3 regions of the Streptomyces sp. NPDC029138 genome follow, and region 3 is predicted to be linked to each of the others. Evidence: riboswitches for the same ligand, from Rfam matches in the RefSeq annotation. Region 3 holds a riboswitch; each other region holds the start of a gene.
What was found. A riboswitch is a leader RNA that binds a small molecule or an ion and turns the genes downstream of it on or off. The one in region 3 is predicted to bind S-adenosylmethionine.
Positions count from the first base shown of each region.

Region 1: linked by a shared signal. The riboswitch ahead of ACZ4WH_RS06985 (aminotransferase class V-fold PLP-dependent enzyme) and the one ahead of thrC (threonine synthase) in region 3 are both predicted to bind S-adenosylmethionine.
Region 2: linked by a shared signal. The riboswitch ahead of ACZ4WH_RS26295 (amino acid ABC transporter permease) and the one ahead of thrC (threonine synthase) in region 3 are both predicted to bind S-adenosylmethionine.

Region 1 covers NZ_JBVHWM010000004.1:281,824-285,938, reverse strand. Annotated here, with positions in the region: gene qcrB (cytochrome bc1 complex cytochrome b subunit) at 1-1,162, shown strand, start outside; gene trpD (anthranilate phosphoribosyltransferase) at 1,284-2,348, shown strand; SAM riboswitch class IV at 2,421-2,538, shown strand; gene ACZ4WH_RS06985 (aminotransferase class V-fold PLP-dependent enzyme) at 2,670-4,046, shown strand; gene ACZ4WH_RS06980 (protein kinase domain-containing protein) at 4,099-4,115, shown strand, end outside.
Region 2 covers NZ_JBVHWM010000038.1:5,116-9,230, reverse strand. Annotated here, with positions in the region: gene ACZ4WH_RS26310 (NAD(P)/FAD-dependent oxidoreductase) at 1-626, opposite strand, end outside; gene ACZ4WH_RS26305 (putative leader peptide) at 767-889, shown strand; gene ACZ4WH_RS26300 (glutathione S-transferase C-terminal domain-containing protein) at 972-1,859, shown strand; SAM riboswitch class IV at 1,937-2,047, shown strand; gene ACZ4WH_RS26295 (amino acid ABC transporter permease) at 2,403-3,386, shown strand; gene ACZ4WH_RS26290 (amino acid ABC transporter ATP-binding protein) at 3,383-4,115, shown strand, end outside.
Region 3 covers NZ_JBVHWM010000014.1:32,033-36,147, forward strand. Annotated here, with positions in the region: gene ACZ4WH_RS14810 (ubiquitin-like small modifier protein 1) at 1-185, opposite strand, end outside; gene thrC (threonine synthase) at 182-1,465, opposite strand; SAM riboswitch class I at 1,483-1,623, opposite strand; gene ACZ4WH_RS14820 (glucosyl-3-phosphoglycerate synthase) at 1,755-2,699, shown strand; gene ACZ4WH_RS14825 (alpha,alpha-trehalose-phosphate synthase (UDP-forming)) at 2,774-4,115, shown strand, end outside.

The DNA of each region.
Region 1 (4,115 bases), on a different contig from region 3:
GGGCATGTTCACCGGTTTCACCGGTTACTCGCTCCCGGACGACCTGCTCTCCGGCACCGGTGTCCGCTTCATGGAGGGCGCGATCCTGTCCGTGCCGATCGTCGGCACGTACATCTCGTTCTTCCTCTTCGGCGGCGAGTTCCCGGGCGGCGACTTCGTGGCCCGCTTCTACTCGATCCACATCCTGCTGCTCCCGGGCATCATGCTGGGCCTGGTGGTGGGCCACCTGATCCTGGTCTTCTACCACAAGCACACGCAGTTCACGGGTCCCGGCAAGACGAACAAGAACGTCGTCGGCATGCCGCTGCTGCCGGTGTACATGGCGAAGGCCGGCGGCTTCTTCTTCCTGGTCTTCGGTGTGCTCGCGGCCCTCGCGGCGATCGCGCAGATCAACCCGATCTGGGCCATCGGCCCCTACCGTCCGGACCAGGTGTCCACCGGCGCCCAGCCGGACTGGTACATGGGCATGGCCGAGGGTCTGATCCGTGCCATGCCGGGCTGGGAGATCGACTTCTGGGGCCACACGCTCGTCCTGGGCGTGTTCATCCCGCTGGTGCTGTTCGGCGTGATCCTCGGCGCGATCGCGGCGTACCCGTTCATCGAGGCCTGGGTCACCGGCGACAAGCGCGAGCACCACATCCTGGACCGCCCGCGCAACGCTCCGACCCGTACGGCGTTCGGTGTCGCCTGGCTGACCGTGTACTTCGTGATGCTGATCGGTGGCGGCAACGACATCTTCGCCACGCACTTCCACCTGTCGATCAACGCGGTCACCTGGTTCGTCCGGATCGCCTACTTCGTGGCCCCGGTCATCGCGTTCATCGTCACCAAGCGGATCTGCCTGGGCCTCCAGCGCCGCGACCGCGACAAGGTGCTGCACGGCCGCGAGACCGGCATCATCAAGCGGCTGCCGCACGGTGAGTTCATCGAGGTGCACGAGCCGCTCAGCCAGGAGCAGCTGCACACGCTCACCTCGCACGAGCAGTACACGCCGGCCGAGATCGGTCCGACGGTCGACGAGAACGGGGTCGAGCGCAAGGTCCCGGCCTCGGAGAAGCTGCGGGTGAAGCTGTCCAACGCCTACTACGGCGAGGACAACCAGATCCCGAAGCCGACCGTCGAGGAGTACAAGGAGATCACGAGCGGCCACGGCCACCACTGATCCCCGCGTCGCCACGCCACTCCGAAGGGCCCCGTCCGTAACCCGGACGGGGCCCTTCGCCGTGCCTCCGGCTGGATAGGGTGGTGTACGACGTAGCAGGAATCTGTTCAAGGAGCGGCTGATGAGCGCTGTGACCCCCGCTGGAGGCGACACCGCGGCGGGCCGCTCCTGGCCCGCCCTGCTGAACGGTCTGCTGGACGGCCGGGACCTGTCCGCCGACGACACCGCCTGGGCCATGGACCTGATCATGCGCGGGGAGGCGACCGACGCGCAGATCGCCGGGTTCATGGTGGCGCTGCGGGCCAAGGGCGAGACGGTCCAGGAGATCACCGGACTGGTCCGGACGATGTACGCGCACGCGAACGTCATCGAGGTGCCCGGCCCGGCCGTCGACATCGTCGGCACCGGCGGGGACGGCGCCAAGACGGTGAACATCTCCACCATGTCCTCGATCGTCGTCGCGGGCGCGGGTGCCAAGGTCGTCAAGCACGGCAACCGCGCCGCGTCCTCCGCCTCCGGCTCCTCCGACGTCCTGGAGAAGCTCGGCATCAACCTGAACCTGACCCCGCAGCGGGTGGCCGAGGTGGCCGAGGAAGCCGGCATCACCATCTGCTTCGCGGTGCGGTTCCATCCGTCCCTGCGCCATGTCGCCCCCGCGCGCGGCCAGTTGGGCATCCGGACCACCTTCAACGTGCTGGGCCCGCTGACCAACCCCGCGCAGGTGCGGTCGCAGGCCGTCGGTGTCGCGGATCCCCGCATGGCGCCGATCGTCGCCGGCGTCCTCGCCGAGCGCGGCAACTCGGCGCTGGTCTTCCGGGGCGACGACGGCCTCGACGAGCTGACCGTGACCGCTACCTCCCGGGTGTGGGTGGTCCGGGACGGCAAGGTCACCGAGGAGACCTTCGACCCGCGCGAGGTCGGCATCGACCTCGTCCCCGTGGACGCCCTGCGCGGTGCCGACGCCTCCTACAACGCCGAGGTCGCCCGCCGCCTGCTCGACGGTGAGACAGGGGCCGTACGGGACGCCGTCCTGCTGAACTCGGCGGCGGCGCTGGTGGCCCTCGAGCCGACGGACGCGCCGCTCACCGAGCAGATCCGCGCGGGCATGGCGCGGGCCGCGGAGTCGATCGACTCGGGCGCGGCCAAGCGCACCCTGGACCGCTGGGTGGCCGTCAGCAACGCCTAGCGCCCCGGGAGTCGTCCCGCGATCCGGACACGGGTTGCGGGACGACGATCACTTCAGTACGTTCCTGTACCAGGTCATGAGTGACAGTCATGAGGCCCCGGCCGACTGTCCGGCAACCCTCCGTCCGTGGCGGGGTGCCCCGGGTGAAGACCAGGCCGTACGGCAGCAAGGCCTACGGCAAGCGCGGACCCCTCACACACCAGGGGTCCTGGTCGTTCGAGGGAGCCTTCCGTGAGCAAGCGAATGCGTTAGGGCCGCAGAGCCCCGCCTCCGCACACCCCTTTTCTCTCTTCTCCGCATTCCTGTCACGGGAGTTCCGCCATGTCTGTCTCCACCGCTGCCGCCGACCAGTCCGTTTGCGCCCCTCTGTCCGTCCTTGGGCGAGATGTCACCGTCCCCCTGGTCACCGGCGGCGAAGTCACCTACGCCGCCCTGGACTACGCGGCCAGCGCCCCCGCCCTCCAGCGCGTCTGGGACGACGTCGCCGCGTACGCCCCGTACTACGGCAGCGTCCACCGGGGCGCCGGCTACCTCTCCCAGCTCTCCACCGACCTGTTCGAGAACGCCCGCACGACGGTCGCCGACTTCCTCGGCTGCCGTCCGGACGACCAGGTGATCTTCACCCGCTCCACCACCGACTCCCTCAACCTGCTGGCCCGGGCGCTCCCGGCCGACTGCCAGGTCTTCGTCTTCGAGACCGAGCACCACGCCTCCCTGCTGCCCTGGCGGGACGCGCGGGTCACCTGCCTCAACGCCCCGCGCACCCCGCGGCAGGCCGTCGAGACCCTGGAGCGGGCCCTCGCCGACCGCACCGCGTCCATCGAAGGGGGCCAGGGCCCGGCCCTGGTCTGCGTCACCGGCGCCTCCAACGTCACCGGCGAGCTGTGGCCGGTGCGCGAACTGGCCGCCGTCGCGCACGCCCACGGAGCCCGCATCGTCCTGGACGCCGCCCAGCTGGCCCCGCACCACCCGGTGGACATCCGTGACCTGGACGTCGACTGGGTCGCCTTCTCCGGCCACAAGCTGTACGCCCCCTTCGGCTCCGGAGTCCTGGCCGGCCGCGCCGACTGGCTCCAGGCGGCCGAGCCGTACCTCGCGGGCGGCGGCGCCAGCCGCAAGGTCACCCGGCGCGAGGACGGCGGCGTCGCCGTCGAGTGGCACGAGACCGCGGCCCGCCATGAGGCCGGCTCCCCGAACGTCATCGGCGCCTACGCCGTCGCCTCCGCCTGCAAGGCCCTCACCGAGGCCGGCTGGGACACCCTCGTCGCCCGTGAGCGGCACCTGATCGCCAAGGTCCGCGAGGGCCTGGCCGAGGTGCCCGAGGTGCGCGTGCTGTCCCTCTTCGGCGACGACGCCCCGCGCGTCGGCGTGATCTCCTTCGTCGTCGACGGCTGGAACAGCTCCCACTTCGCCGCCGCGCTCTCCGCCGAGTACGGCATCGGCGTCCGCGACGGCCTCTTCTGCGCCCACCCCCTGGTCCGCACCCTGCTCGGCAGCGACCCGCAGGCCCAGGGCGAGTGCGGTGCCCCCGAGGCGGCCCCGGGCGAGAAGTCCCTCAACGCCATCCGCGTCAGCTTCGGCGCGGGCACGCCGGACGAGCACGTGGAGCGCTTCGTGAACGCCGTCAGGGAACTGGTGGCGGAGGGCGCGAAGTGGCAGTACCGCACGGAGGACGGCCGCTGCGTGCCGGCGGTGTGAGGAGCGCCGTATAACCTCCCCCTGACGACACGTTGGACAGGGGGAGCCCGGAGTGCAGCCGCTGCGCGC
Region 2 (4,115 bases), on a different contig from region 3:
AGGCCGCCGCCCCAGGTGCCGGCCGCGTTCACCACCGCCGGTGCGTGGATGTCGCCCCGGTCGGTGCGGACGCCGTACACCGTCCCCCGCGCGGTGCGCAGTACCCCGGTCACCGTACGGCCGGTGTGCACGGCGGCGCCGGAGGCACGGATCAGGTGGGCGGCGGCCAGCGCGGGCATGACCTGGGCGTCCTGCGGGTAGTGCACCGCGCCCGCCATGCCGGGCGCCAAGTGGGGTTCCAGTTCGGCGAGTCGGTCGGCGTCGACCGGTACGGCGGTGACGCCGGCGGCCCGCTGGTCCGCGGCGAACTCCCGGAGCGCGGCCAGGGTGCCGGGCGCCGGGGCGACCACGAGGCCGCCCTTGGGTTCGTACTCGATCGCGGCCCCCAGCTCCCGCGCCAGCCCGGCCCACAACCGGGCCGACATCAGCGCGAGTGCGAGTTCCGGGCCCGGCTCCTTGTCGGAGACGAGCAGGTTGCCCTCGCCGGCGCCGGTGGTGCCGCCGGCCACCGGGCCCCGGTCCACCAGCCGTACGTCGAGTCCGGCGCGCGCGGCGTACAGGGCACAGGCCGCGCCTGTCATTCCAGCCCCGACGACCACGACATCGCAGGTCAGTCGCTTCGCCACGCCAGTACTATGTCACATGTTTCCCTTTCTGCGGAGTCCTCGGCGCCGGCCCCGATCCCCAGGCGTGGACGCCCCCTTGACGTCGCACGGAGCCCGATCGACACTCCACGGAGGGAATCCTAGTGAACAGGTAGGAAATCATGGCGCGCCGTGAAACGGGCATCGGCCGGACCGGCCGGACGCCGTTGCGCGCACCCCTGCTCACCTCCCGCCGCCACATCGACCTCCAGCGTGTGTGCAGCGCGATCAGCCGCCACCGCTGAGCCGGGCCGCCCCTTCGCCCCCACCGACCGGTCGCGCCCGCGCCGGCGCGCCCCTCCGCACACCCACCACCAGGGGAGACGCATGTCCATCACTCCGCTCGCCGCCGTCCCGTCCGTCCGTGGCGCCGCGCCCGTCTTCCGGGGCCGGATCGGCCGGGACGCGCGCAGCGGCCACTACGCCGTGCCGCACCGCTACCGGCTCCATCTGTCGACCGCCTGCCCCGACGGGTTGCGCCTCGCCGTCGGCCACAGCCTCCTCGGCCTCGACGCCCGCTGTCCCGTCACCCTCCTGCCCGCTGTCCCGGACTGTCCCGGCGGCGGCCACGCGGCGCTGCGCCCGCTGTACGAGGCGAGTGCCCACCACTACACCGGCCCGGCGCTCGCGCCCGTGCTCAGCGACGACTGGTCCGGACGCATCGTCAGCACCCACACCCTCGACATCCTGCGCGACCTGGACCGGTTCCGGCCGGGCGGCCCCACCTGCCTGTACCCCTCCGGCCTGGAGTCCGTGATCGAGGCCGTCGAGCGGATGTGCGCCGAGGGCATCGAGGAGGCCGCGCAGCGCGCCGGACGCGCCGGTGCCGACCCGGCCGAGCGGGCCGCCGCCCTCGATGTGCTGCTGGACACCCTGGGCCGGCTGGAGCGGCGGCTGAGCGGCGAGGAGTACCTGGCCGACGGCCGGCTCACCGCCGCCGACGTCGAGCTGTGGGTGACCCTGGTGCAGCTCGACACCGTGCACCGCTGCCATCTCGACGCCTCCGCCGTGCACCGCATCGCCGACCACCGCGCCCTGTGGGCCTACGCCCGCCGCCTGGCCGCCCACCCCGCCTTCGGCCGCCACCTCGACCTGGACGGCATCGCCCGCCGCCACCACGGCCGCTGCCACGGGCTGGAGGCCGCCGGAGCCGCTGTCCAGATCCTGGACTGGGCAGGTCATGCGGCGGACGCCCCGGACGCTTCTCGCAGGTGAGAGCGGGTCGCCGATGTCCACTGGGCGGACGGCCGTTGACATTCGAACGGGCAACTGCCTTACTTACGGCTCAGAACGGTCATGAGCGTCAGCGCCAAGCCCTGGCTCGCTGACCGGCAACCCTCGCATCGCGGTGGGGTGCCCCAGGTGACGACCGGACCGGACGACGTTTTCGGTAAGCGCGAGGCCCCACGGGGCCGGAACAGTGACAGGTGACGCCATGTACGCAGCTCCCAGGACGGCCGCGAGCCGCCCCCAGGGCTGCGTACCGTCGTACGCCGGACTCCTCGTCGCCGACCGCGCCGTCGATCTGCTCCGCGTGAACAGCGCACTGTGTACCGCACCGGGCTCTGCCCGCTGTCAGGGCTGACGTCTCCTCCCAGCCCCCGCGTTCCCGCCGCACACCGTCCGTCCGGTGTGCCGTTGTCCGCCCAGCCCCCGGTTCCGCGCCCGTCCGTGCGCCGCCTCGTGCCGCAGTGCCGTCGTGGCCCACCGCCGCTCCCGCGCGGCCCCCCGGGGTGACCGACTTTGCCGGAGCCCGCCATGAGTGAACCCCCAGGCGCCGCCGTCTCCCTAGCCGAGGCGCCGCCCGCCACCGACACGCCGTCAACACCCTTGTCCTCCCAGCGACTTCAGCCGCCGCGTCGGCCCGGGCGGTGGATCGTCACCGCCGTCGTCCTCGTGCTCGTCGCGCAGATCCTGCACGGACTGGTCACGAACCCCTTCTACCAGTGGGACCGCTTCCGCTACTGGTTCCTGCGCCCGACCGTCCTCGACGGCCTCCTCGTCACCCTTGAAGTCGCCGCGCTCAGCGCCGTCCTGGGGCTCCTCGGCGGCATCCTGCTGGCGCTCGCCCGGCTCTCCGGAAGCCCGGTGCCTCGCGCGGTCAGCTGGACCTACACCTGGCTGTTCCGCTCCGTGCCGCTCATCGTCGTACTGATCTTCCTGTACAACTTCAGCGCCCTGTACAAGACGTTGAGCCTCGGCGTGCCCTTCGGACCCGCCTTCGTCACCTTCGACGAGTCCAGGCTGGCCACCGACATGACGATCGCCGTCATCGGCCTCAGCCTCAACGAGGCGGCGTACGCGGCCGAGGTGGTCCGCGGCGGCATCCTCTCCGTCGACCAGGGACAGCACGAGGCGGCCGCCGCGCTCGGCCTGCCCAAGGGCTACCAGTTCCGCCGGATCGTCTTCCCGCAGGCCCTCCGGTCCATCACCCCGAACTACGTCAACCAGCTGATCGGCCTCATCAAGAGCACGTCCCTGGTCTTCTACGTGTCGCTGCTCGACCTGTTCGGCGCGGTGCAGTCGATGGGCAGCACCTACCCCGGTGACATCGTGCCGCTGCTGATGGTCGCCACCGTCTGGTACCTGATCCTGACCAGCGCCGTGTCCGTCGTCCAGTTCTACGTCGAGCGGTACTACGCCCGGGGCGCCACCCGCACCCTGCCGCCGACCCCCTTGGGAAAAGCCCGGGCCGGCCTCGCCGACCTGCGGGCCCGGCTGCGCCGGGAGGCCGCCGTATGACCACCACGCAGACCCTCCCCAAGACCGTCCCCGCCGCGCTCGAAGTACACGGTGTCCACAAGTGGTACGGCTCCCACCGCGTCCTCGACGGCATCGACCTGACCGTCCGCCCCGGTGAGGTCACGGTGATCCTCGGGCCGTCCGGCTCCGGCAAGTCCACGCTGCTCAGAGTCGTCAACCACCTGGAGAAGCCCGACATCGGCCACGTCAGCGTGGGCGGTGAGCTGATCGGGGTGAAGCGGCACGGGGACCGGCTCAGGGAACTCGGCGAGCGCGCCATCCTGGCCCAGCGCAGCCGGATCGGCTTCGTCTTCCAGAACTTCAACCTCTTCCCGCATCTGACCGTTCTGGAGAACGTCGCCGCCGCCCCCGCCGCCACCGGCAGGCTGACCAAGGCGGCGGCCCGGGAACTCGCCAGGGAACTCCTCGACCGCGTCGGCCTCGGCGACAGGACCGGCGCCTACCCACGGCAGTTGTCCGGCGGACAGCAGCAGCGCGTCGCCATCGCCCGCGCCCTCGCCCTGCGGCCCGGGATCATCCTCTTCGACGAGCCGACCTCGGCGCTCGACCCCGAACTCGTCGGCGAGGTGCTGGCCGTCATCAAGGACCTGGCGACCAGCGGCACCACCCTCGTCATCGTCACCCACGAGATCGGCTTCGCCCGCGAGGTCGCCGACCGGGTCGTCTTCATCGACGGCGGCCGGATCGTCGAACAGGGCCCGCCCGGCG
Region 3 (4,115 bases):
TTGACGTAGACGTTGACGAACCGGCGCAGCTTGCCCTGGTCGTCCAGCACGCGCGCGGCGATGCCCGTGTGGCTCTTCTCCAGGTCGGCGATGACCTCACCGAGCGTCGCGCCCTCGGCGGCGACCTCGGCCCGGCCGCCGGTGTAGGTGCGCAGGATGGTGGGGATGCGAACGGTCACGCTCATGCGAGGCCAGCCTCTCGGAAGGAGTCCAGGGTCGGGCGGATGGTGGCGGTGAGGCCGGTCCCGGCCACCGCGTCCAGGGTCTTCAGGCCGTCGCCGGTGTTGAGGACGACCGTGGTCTTCGCCGGGTCCAGCACACCGTCCTCGAGCAGCTTGCGGGTGACTCCGACGGTCACGCCGCCGGCGGTCTCCGCGAAGATGCCCTCGGTCCGCGCGAGCAGCTTGATCGCGTCCACGACCTCCGCGTCCGTCACGTCCTCCACGGCACCGCCGGTGCGGCGCGCGATGTCCAGGACGTACGGCCCGTCGGCCGGGTTGCCGATGGCCAGGGACTTGGCGATGGTGTTCGGCTTCTGGGGCCGTACGACGTCGTGGCCGGCCTTGAAGGCGGTGGAGACCGGGGAGCAGCCCTCGGCCTGCGCGCCGAAGATCTTGTACGGCCTGTCCTCGACCAGCCCCAGCTTGATCAGCTCCTGGAGACCCTTGTCGATCTTCGTGAGCTGGGAGCCGGAGGCGATCGGGACCACGATCTGGTCCGGCAGCCGCCAGCCGAGCTGCTCGCAGATCTCGTACGCCAGGGTCTTGGAGCCCTCCGCGTAGTACGGCCGCAGGTTGACGTTGACGAAGCCCCAGCCCTCGCCGGCCGGGTCGCCGATCAGCTCGGAGCAGAAGCGGTTCACGTCGTCGTAGTTGCCCTCGATGCCGACGAGTTCACCGCCGTAGACCGCGGCCATGACGACCTTGCCCTGCTCCAGGTCGTGCGGGATGAACACGCAGGAGCGGAAGCCGGCGCGGGCGGCGGCGGCGCCGACGGCGCCGGCCAGGTTGCCGGTTGAGGAGCAGGACAGCGTGGTGAAGCCGAAGGCGCGGGCGGCCTCCAGGGCCTGGGCCACGACCCGGTCCTTGAAGGAGTGGGTCGGATTGCCGGAGTCGTCCTTCACGTACAGACCGCCGGTCACGCCCAGCTCGCGAGCCAGGTTGTCGGCCTTGACGAGCTTGGTCCAGCCGGGGTTGATGTTCGGCTTGTCGGCGACGTCCGCCGGGACCGGCAGGAGGGGCGCGTAGCGCCAGATGTTCGCGGGGCCCGCCTCGATACGGCGGCGCAGTTCCTCGGTGTCGTAGGCGGAGAAGTCGTAGGCGATCTCCAGCGGGCCGAAACACTCCTCGCAGGCGAAGACCGGGCCGAGCGGCACCCGATGACCGCACTCGCGACAGCTCAGGGCAGCGGCGGGGCCGAGGTCGACGGTGGATTCGCTGGTGCTTGCAACTGTCTGCACAGCCATGGAGGCGAGGCCCTTTCTCCTCATCTTCCTCACGACGCATCTCGTCGTGAGACGGAATTGGCACCTTCCCTGGCCGGGAGCCTCGCGTGAACGGGTCCGGATCAGGGGGGTTGCCGGGGCTTCATCGGGCCGTGTCCCTCTGCCCCTCTGGATGAGCGGTATGCGGTTGTAGAACGCACAGGACCCCCGACATGCGATGGTCACCGGCGTTGTTCAAGACTGTAACCGACGGCCGGGACAGTTGAGACAGCCGTCCGAACCGCGAGACACGAGTGAGGAGCCACAGACTGTGCTGGAAGAAGTCGAGCGCTGGCTGACCACCCGGTCCTGGTCCGTGGCCGCCCGCCCGCTGCACCAGATCCTCGCAGCCAAGCAGCGCACGGGCCGGACGATCAGCGTCGTGCTGCCCGCGCTCAACGAGGAGGAGACCGTCGGCGACATCGTCGCGGTCATCCGGCACGACCTCGTGGAGCAGGTGCCGCTCGTCGACGAGATCGTGGTCGTCGACTCCGGCTCCACCGACCGCACCTCCCAGGTCGCCGCGCGCGCGGGCGCCCGGGTCGTCCACCGCGACACCATCCTGCCGCGCCTGCCGGCCGTCCCCGGCAAGGGCGAGGTGCTGTGGCGGTCGCTGCTGGTGACCAGCGGGGACATCGTCTGCTTCATCGACGCGGACCTGAAGGAGTTCTCCTCCGACTTCGTCTCCGGGATCGTCGGCCCGCTGCTCACCGATCCGGACGTCGACCTGGTCAAGGCGATGTACGACCGCCCGCTCGGCGGCAGCGCCGGGCAGGGCGGCCGGGTCACCGAGCTGATGGCCCGCCCGCTGCTGAACATGCACTGGCCGCAGCTGGCCGGGTTCGTGCAGCCGCTGGGCGGCGAGTACGCGGCCCGCCGCTCCCTGCTGGAACAGCTGCCGTTCCCGGTGGGCTACGGCGTGGAGCTGGGCATGCTGGTGGACGCGCTGCACCTGGTCGGCCTGGACGCGCTGGCCCAGGTCGACGTGGGGGTGCGCAAGCACCGGCACCAGGACGGGCAGGCGCTCGGCCGGATGGCCGCCGCGATCTACCGCACCGCACAGCTCCGGCTGGCCCGCGGCCATCTGGTCCGGCCCGCGCTGACCCAGTTCGAGCGGGGCGAGGACGGGTTCGAGCCGCGCACCTACTCGGTGGACACCGAGGAGCGGCCGCCCATGGTGGAGATCGCGGAGTACGCCGAACGGAAGGTGGCGTGAACGGGCCGTATACGGTCGGCTCGCCGGGCGGGCCGTACGTTTGAGCGTTTCCGGGCCGGGCTAGGTTGAGGCGTATGGCTTCCACGCTCGATGCTGCGGAAAAGGCTCAGGTGCTGGTCGCGTCGAACCGCGGCCCGGTCTCCTATCAGGTGGGCGAGGACGGCTCGCTGCACGCCCGGCGGGGTGGCGGCGGGCTGGTCTCGGGACTGTCCGCCATCGGGTCGGACGCGGGCTCGGTCTGGGTGTGCGCCGCGCTCGGCGACGGCGACCGGGCGGCCGTCCGGCGCGCGGACGGCGGGCTGCTGCCGGCCGAGGACACCGGCGGGCAGCGGGTGCGGATGCTCGACATCGACACGACCGTGCACGCCGAGGCGTACAACGGGATCGCCAACTCGGTGCTCTGGTTCGTCCACCACATGCTGTACCAGACGCCGCTGGAGCCGGTCTTCGACGCCGGTTTCCGCCGGCAGTGGGGGTCGTACGAGGCCTACAACCGGGCGTTCGCCGAGGCGCTGGCCGAGGAGGCCGCCGAGGGCGCGGCCGTGCTGATCCAGGACTACCACCTGGCCCTCGCCCCCCGCATGCTCCGCCAGCTCCGGCCCGACCTGCGCATCGGCCACTTCTCGCACACCCCGTGGGCGCCGCCGGACTACTTCCGGCTCCTTCCCGACGACATCGCGGCCGAGCTGCTCGGCGGCATCCTGGGCGCGGACCGGGCGGCGTTCCTCACCCGGCGGTGGGCGGACGCGTTCACGGACTGCTGTCACGCGGTGCTCGGGCCCGGCATCCCCTCCGGCACCCGGATCGGGGTGCACGGGCTGGGCGCGGACGCGGACTTCCTGCGCGCGCGGGCGCACGAGCCGGACGTGGACGAGCGGATGGCGGCGCTGCGGGCGGAGATCGGGGAAGGGCGCAGGACGATCGTCCGGGTGGACCGGACCGAGCTGTCCAAGAACATCGTGCGCGGGCTGCTGGCGTACGAGCAGTTGCTGGAGGACCACCCGGAGTGGCGGGAGAAGGTCGTCCACGTGGCGTTCGCGTACCCGTCCCGGCAGGACCTCGCCGTGTACCGCGAGTACACGGCCCAGGTCCGGCGGGTCGCGGACGAGATCAACGAGCGGTACGGCACGGACGGCTGGACCCCGGTCGTGCTGCACGTGAAGGACGACTTCGCCCGCTCCCTGGCCGCGTACCGGCTGGCCGACGTGGCCCTGGTGAACCCCATCCGGGACGGCATGAACCTGGTCGCCAAGGAGGTCCCCGTCGTCTCCGACGAGGGCTGCGCGCTGGTGCTGTCGAGGGAGGCGGGGGCGTACGAGGAGCTGGGCGAGGACGCCTTCGTGGTGAACCCGTACGACATCGCGGGGACGGCGCGGGCCCTGCACGAGGCGCTGACCCTGCCGGCGGACGCGCGGG